Regions from separate parts of the Bacillus sp. M5A3_1b genome, predicted to be linked through region 2. Evidence: riboswitches for the same ligand, from Rfam matches in the RefSeq annotation. Region 2 holds a riboswitch; each other region holds the start of a gene.
What was found. A riboswitch is a leader RNA that binds a small molecule or an ion and turns the genes downstream of it on or off. The one in region 2 is predicted to bind S-adenosylmethionine.
Positions count from the first base shown of each region.

Region 1: linked by a shared signal. The riboswitch ahead of ACLBWW_RS17895 (hypothetical protein) and the one ahead of ACLBWW_RS25620 (peptide ABC transporter substrate-binding protein) in region 2 are both predicted to bind S-adenosylmethionine.
Region 3: linked by a shared signal. The riboswitch ahead of metK (methionine adenosyltransferase) and the one ahead of ACLBWW_RS25620 (peptide ABC transporter substrate-binding protein) in region 2 are both predicted to bind S-adenosylmethionine.

Region 1 is NZ_JBKEZY010000006.1:116,114-118,384, reverse strand. It holds gene ACLBWW_RS17905 (NAD(P)H-dependent oxidoreductase) at 1-38, opposite strand, end outside; gene ACLBWW_RS17900 (SWIM zinc finger family protein) at 62-451, opposite strand; gene ACLBWW_RS17895 (hypothetical protein) at 705-1,022, opposite strand; SAM riboswitch class I at 1,063-1,161, opposite strand; gene ACLBWW_RS17890 (hypothetical protein) at 1,284-1,475, shown strand; gene ACLBWW_RS17885 (ECF transporter S component) at 1,644-2,271, opposite strand, start outside.
Region 2 is NZ_JBKEZY010000013.1:57,152-59,422, reverse strand. It holds gene ACLBWW_RS25620 (peptide ABC transporter substrate-binding protein) at 1-834, opposite strand, end outside; SAM riboswitch class I at 967-1,071, opposite strand; gene ACLBWW_RS25615 (aldo/keto reductase) at 1,225-2,058, opposite strand; gene proC (pyrroline-5-carboxylate reductase) at 2,060-2,271, opposite strand, start outside.
Region 3 is NZ_JBKEZY010000001.1:1,028,254-1,030,524, forward strand. It holds gene metK (methionine adenosyltransferase) at 1-914, opposite strand, end outside; SAM riboswitch class I at 1,084-1,205, opposite strand; gene pckA (phosphoenolpyruvate carboxykinase (ATP)) at 1,434-2,271, shown strand, end outside.

The DNA of each region.
Region 1 (2,271 bases), on a different contig from region 2:
GAAGGACTAGGATGAGCGTATACAATTAGTACATTCACTACAAAACAACTCCCTCTATAAGTTAAAGTTTCCCCTTCTTTAACATCTTCTCTACAATTTGTACGTTTTTCGAACTTTGTAATAAACGATTTAATACTGTAAGTAACTCTTCCTTTTCTAAATCTTTCAGTTTCTCTTTTACCGTACTTTCACCAGCACCTTGAATATCATAAACAACTGCCGCCATATGCTTGCAAAGATTCTCATAAGGACACTCGCAGCTACTTTCTGTAAAATCTTCAAGGTCAATAATTACTTCATAATTTCCTGCATTTCCAGTAACGAAAGCAAATATTTTCTTATCGTGTATTTCAACATCTTCTACATGTCCATCTTCATAATATTCGTATCCTCTATCTACAATGTATTTCGGAATCCATTTCGTTATATCCTGTAATAAATAAGCGTACATAACAACACCTCTTCCTTTAATTCCCTTTTGACTTCCACAACCCCTGCATGTTATTCTAATAACTGTCAAATAGCAAGTCTATATGACAAAACGACTGACACCTATTCGGCGGAGGTGTCTCTTTTCATTTGCAGCCGATATGAAGTGCCTCTTTCAGGCACATTCAATCTTTGACACTACACACTCAACACCATTCCCTTGTATCAGGCTGCTTAAGCAGTCTTTTACTCTACATACTTCAAAAAAAGAGAGCTTAGCTCCCTTTTCCCGCCTTATAAAATACCCCTTTTTCAGTATAGAGATATTCATCAGCTAATGTAATTTTCCCATCCAGTTTCAGTTCATCTAATAGTCTTGATAAATAAAATTGATGTAACATCTTTTTCGTGAATTTTCCTTCATGATGCGAAACGATATGTTCTTGAATATCTAACAATGATATTGGCTTATCTTGCTCTATCATATATTCATAAACTGTACTACGCAGTTTTACGTATTTTTCGAGTGTCACAGTACTTCGCAACCCCTTTCTTCTTAATATAAATTTTCGTAATCGGTTTTTTTGCAACAAAAAAACCTCTCCGATAAGAAGAAGTTACGTATATATCTTCGTCTTATCTCCCAGAACAAATATGTTCTGCTGGAATTAGCACCTGCATCGCGGTTGCTGGGTTTCATCGGGCCAGTCCCTCCACCTCTCTGGATAAGAAAATATTCACTTAATTCTTACTATACGTAATTTCATTCTAATTGTCAAACAAATATAACAAATTATATTTTGTTCCTTACTGTTCATACTATACATATATGAATATGCAAGGAGGATTATGAAATGCACGAAAATGCTCGCGGATATGTCCAAAATTCTTTTCAATCATTACAAGAAGCAAAACATTGTTTAGAAGAAGCGCTACAGACTGTTGAAAAAGATTTTAATCGCGCTCGTATTGAACAATCACTTTATGCGATCGAACAAGCTATTCAACGTTGTGATTACACGGTTCATATTTTAGAACAAGATTGAAAAAACTTCCCATCATAAGGTGGGAAGTTTTTTCAAATGGCATACTTCATAATTATTACCGTTATAATTAAAAAATATACAGAAAAATGCTCCTTACAATATGTAAGAAGCATGAAAGAGGCAAACGAATATGTAAGTCGCGACCCTACCTTATATGAGTATGCTTTTCTATACCATGTTATGCTTATCTAATATGCCGTATTTCTTTTTAAATCTCGTAAGAATCGTAATCCAAGACGTACTAAATAATAGTAAGAACACAACATTTGAAATTGCATGGCTCAAATCGAAATAAAAACTTGCGATATAATACGAAATGACTGTTTCCCACGTTGCTTCACGTATAAAACCGAGAAGCCCCCAGAAATTCATGATCCAGCCAAATAAAAAGCCCACGAAGAACCCGTATAGTAGTCTCCCCCATAACTTTTTCATTAAAAACGTATTACGAAGTAAGCCTGCTATAAAACCAATCATACCCCATGAAAACATTTGCCACGGCGTCCACGGACCTTGCCCTAAAAAGATGTTAGACACAATCGCCGCTGTTGCCCCGATCATAAATCCAGTTTCGCTTCCAAACACAATTGCAGAAACGATAATAACAAAAGAAGTCGGTTGTACACTTGGTAAAAGAGAAAACGGTACACGGCTAACTGCTGCAATTGCCGCTAACACGGCAACGAGAACAATTTCACGTGAAACAAACACCTTCCTTTCAAAACGGATATAGAAAGGTAACATAATAACGACTAATAAAAACAAACTACTTAACATGTAATAACCATCCATGATA
Region 2 (2,271 bases):
GAAGTCAGATGTTAGTTTGATACGATCTAATTGTTTTGACTCGAATAAATTTACTTCTGTAGATTTTTCTTTTACGACGTTAAAATTGATTTCTTCCAGTTTGACAGTATCTTTATCCCAATAGGTAGGGTTTTTCTTAAATTTAAAGCTTTGCTCATGCTTCCAATCGCTTAGTGTAAAAGCTCCGTTGTACAAAATTGTATTGTCTTCTAACGCATACTTATCACCTTGTGCTTTAAAGAATTCCTCGTTAATTGGTAGAAATGTTGGGAACGCTGTTAAGCTTATAAAGTACGGAACAGGACGTTCTAATTCTACCTCAAACGTATGGTCATCAATTGCTTTTACACCAAGTTGATCGGCTGGAAGTTCTTTGTTGTTAATTTTTGTTGCATTTTTAATATCAAAGAATAGAAATGCATATTCAGAGGCTGTTGCTGGATCAACAGCTCTTTGCCAAGCGAAGACAAAATCTTTCGCTGTGACAGGAGTGCCGTTTGACCATTTTGAATCTCGCAGGTGGAATGTGTATTTCGTTTTATCGCCACTTACTTCATGAGATTTCGCAACGCCAGGGACAGGTTTGTTACCTTCACCAAGATTATACAAACCTTCAAATACGTTTCTCATTACTTGACCAGAATCAGTATCCGTAGCACGAGCTGTATCCATTGTTCGTATTTCAGTAGGTGAAGATAAGTTTAAAACCTGTTTACTAGGCGCCTCGTCTTTTGCATTTGCTCCGCTTGCTTCGTTTTTATAACTACCGCAACCAGTTAATAAAATACTTACTCCTACAACTGATGCAATACCGGGTACAAACTTCTTTTTCATTTGATTTTCCTCCTAAATAATTAAGTTTGGATGATGATGAGGGAAATGAAAAATAAAAAATCCCTCTTTTCATATTGAGAAAGAGGGATTTTTACGTACAAGTTATGCACCCGTATATAAACGAAGTCCCTCATTCTATCTTTCAAGCACAATGCTTGCAGGAAGTGGCACAGTATTCAAAATGAACCTGTTGCCGAGGTTTCAAAGGGCCAGTCCCTCCACCTCTCTTGATACAATGAGTAAACGAATAAATTTTATTAATTTTTGTGTTTCTTTGATAATTCAAAATCTTACACCTTGGATAACGAAGTGTCAACCAATTGAAATATAGTTTAAATTTTCAGTTTTATTTAACGAGAAAAACCACTGCATATGGCAGTGGTTTTTCTACTAGAAGTTAAAGTTATCTGGATCTGGACCAACGCGACGATCTTCATTTAGAGCTTGAATTGCTTTCATGTCATCAGCACTTAATTCAAAATCGAATATATTTGCATTTTCAATAATGCGATGTTCTTTAATAGATTTAGGGATTGTTACAACTTCATTTTGTAAATCCCAGCGTAAAATAATTTGTGCAGTTGATTTATTATATTTTGTCGCAATGTCTTGTAATGTGGAGTTATCCAATAGTTGTCCCTGCATTAATGGTGACCAAGCTTCAAGCTGGATGTTATGTTCTTTACAGAAAGCGTGTAATTCTTCTTGTGCTAAACGTGGGTGGTATTCCACTTGATTGACCATTGGCTTAATTTCAGCGATTTCAAATACGTCTTGTAAGTGGTGAATGTGGAAATTACTCACACCGATAGCACGAACACGGCCATCTTTATAAAGTTTTTCTAACGCTTTCCATGATTCAGTATATTTCCCTTTTACAGGCCAATGTACTAAATATAAATCTAAATATTCTAGACCTAATTTTTCTAATGTAGTTTCAAATGCTTGAAGTGTTGTTTCATATCCTTGATCGCTATTCCATACTTTTGATGTAATAAATAATTCTTCACGTGGAACACCTGCTTCACGGATCGCTTGTCCAACGCCTTCTTCGTTTTGATAGATTGCTGCAGTATCGATGCTGCGGTAGCCATTTTTTATTGCTGATTTTACAGACTCAATTACTTCTGAACCATCTTCTACTTTAAAAACACCTAAACCGAACCAAGGCATTTTTACACCGTTATGTAATGTAGTATAGTCTTTTAAACTTGTTAAACTCATATTATTTCCCCCTAGCTTTTTTGTTTGTTGCTTCTACTGCTTTTTGAATTGCCTCTGAAAAATTATATTCATATAAAGCTTTGAGACCTTCAGCTGTGGAACCACCTGGTGTTGTTACTTGTTCGCGGAGGTTAGTTGGATCTTGCGTTTGTTCAAGCATAGAAGCAGAGCCAGAAATCATTTGAATGACAAGGTGTTTGGCAGTTGCTTCAT
Region 3 (2,271 bases), on a different contig from region 2:
AGACCAGCTGCTACGATGTTTTTCGCAACATAACGAGCTGCATATGCTGCAGAACGGTCAACTTTCGTTGCATCTTTACCAGAGAATGCACCGCCACCGTGGCGAGCGTATCCACCGTAAGTATCAACGATGATTTTACGTCCTGTTAAACCAGCATCACCTTGTGGTCCACCAATTACGAAGCGGCCAGTTGGGTTAATGAAGAATTTCGTTTCTCCATCCATTAATTCTGCTGGAACTACAGCTTTAATTACATGCTCTTTTAAATCGCGATCGATTTCTTCCCATGTAACATCTGGATGATGCTGTGTAGAAATTACGATTGTATCTACACGTACAGGTTTACCATTTTCATCATACTCAACTGTAACTTGCGTTTTTCCATCTGGACGTAAGTATGATAATGTGTCATCTTTACGTACTTCAGTTAAACGGCGAGCTAATTTGTGAGCAAGCGAGATTGGAAGTGGCATTAATTCTTGTGTTTCATTACATGCGAAGCCAAACATCAAACCTTGGTCTCCCGCACCAATTGCCTCAATCTCAGCGTCAGTCATTAGACCTTCGCGTGCTTCTAGCGCTTGGTCAACACCCATAGCGATGTCAGCAGATTGCTCATCGATAGATGTTAAAACTGCACAAGTTTCTGCATCGAATCCGTATTTTGCGCGTGTGTAACCAATGCCTTGAATTGTTTCACGAACGATTTTTGGAATATCTACGTAAGTAGAAGTCGTAATTTCCCCCGCTACCAATACTAAACCAGTTGTTACAGTTGTTTCACAAGCTACACGTGCATTTGCGTCCTTTGATAAGATCGCATCTAAAATTGAATCAGAAATTTGGTCACAAATTTTATCTGGATGTCCTTCAGTTACAGACTCAGATGTGAACAGATGACGTTTTTTTGTCATGTGGTAAACCTCCCTACAGTAATTGTATATATTGTACGGAACTCATCCTTAATTTGCCACAAACTGCGACATACATTTATTCTCCCACACAAGCATACAGAAAAACCTTTCCTACTTTGCATAGAGGAAAGGTTTAATTTGCTACTTGCATACTGCTTTTTGCCCTTTGCTCTTATCGTTCGAGACCGTTAGCCTCGCACAGGTTTTAGCACCTATTCACCTGTATTTACCACTACAAGTGAGGTTGCTGGGCTTCATCGGGCCTGTCCCTCCGCCAGCTCGGGATAAGAGAGTATCCGTCCCAACCTATACTAAAGAAATGATATTCATTTGTCAATTAATATTCACATTTTCCTGAAAGTTTTTCTCAATACGCCTGGAATGAAATATTAATAAGGAAATAATACATTCACACAAACAAAAAGAAATAAATAGTATACATTATTTATATAATTGTGTTATACTCTTGTTGGGGATTACGAGAAATATTTCATTAAATGAAAAGGATGGTATATAAATATGAGTACTGTGAATGTCCAAATTGGTTTACACGAATTATTGAACGGAAGCAATGCACAGATTCAACTAAGTGTTCCGCAATTAGTGGAAAAAGTATTAATGCGAAATGAAGGGAAATTAACTTCTACTGGTGCCGTTTCTGCTTCAACAGGAAAATATACAGGACGTTCTCCTAAAGATAAATTTATTGTGAAAGAAGCATCGGTTGCTGACAAAATTGCTTGGGGAGCAGTGAATCAACCGATTTCTGAAGAACATTTTAATAAATTATACACTAAAGTTTTAGAATACTTAAAAGAAAAAGAAGAGTTATTCATCTTCAATGGATTTGCAGGCGCTGACCGCAATTACCGCCTACCAATTCAAGTTATTAACGAATATGCATGGCACAATTTATTTGTACATCAATTATTCATTCGTCCAACTGAAGAAGAATTAACAACTCATGAATCAGAGTTCACAATTGTTTCTGCACCGAATTTCAAAGCTGATCCAGCTGTTGACGGTACAAACTCTGAAGCATTCATTATGGTTTCATTCGAAAAACGTATCGTACTAATTGGTGGTACAGAATACGCTGGAGAAATGAAAAAATCAATCTTCTCTATTATGAACTTCTTACTACCTGAACAAGATATTCTTTCTATGCACTGCTCTGCAAACGTAGGTGAAGAAGGCGACGTAGCACTATTCTTCGGTTTATCTGGAACAGGTAAAACAACATTATCTGCTGATCCACACCGTAAATTAATCGGTGATGATGAGCATGGTTGGTCTGATAACGGTGTATTCAATATTGAAGGCGGTTGCTACGCAAAATGTGTAAACCTTTCTCATG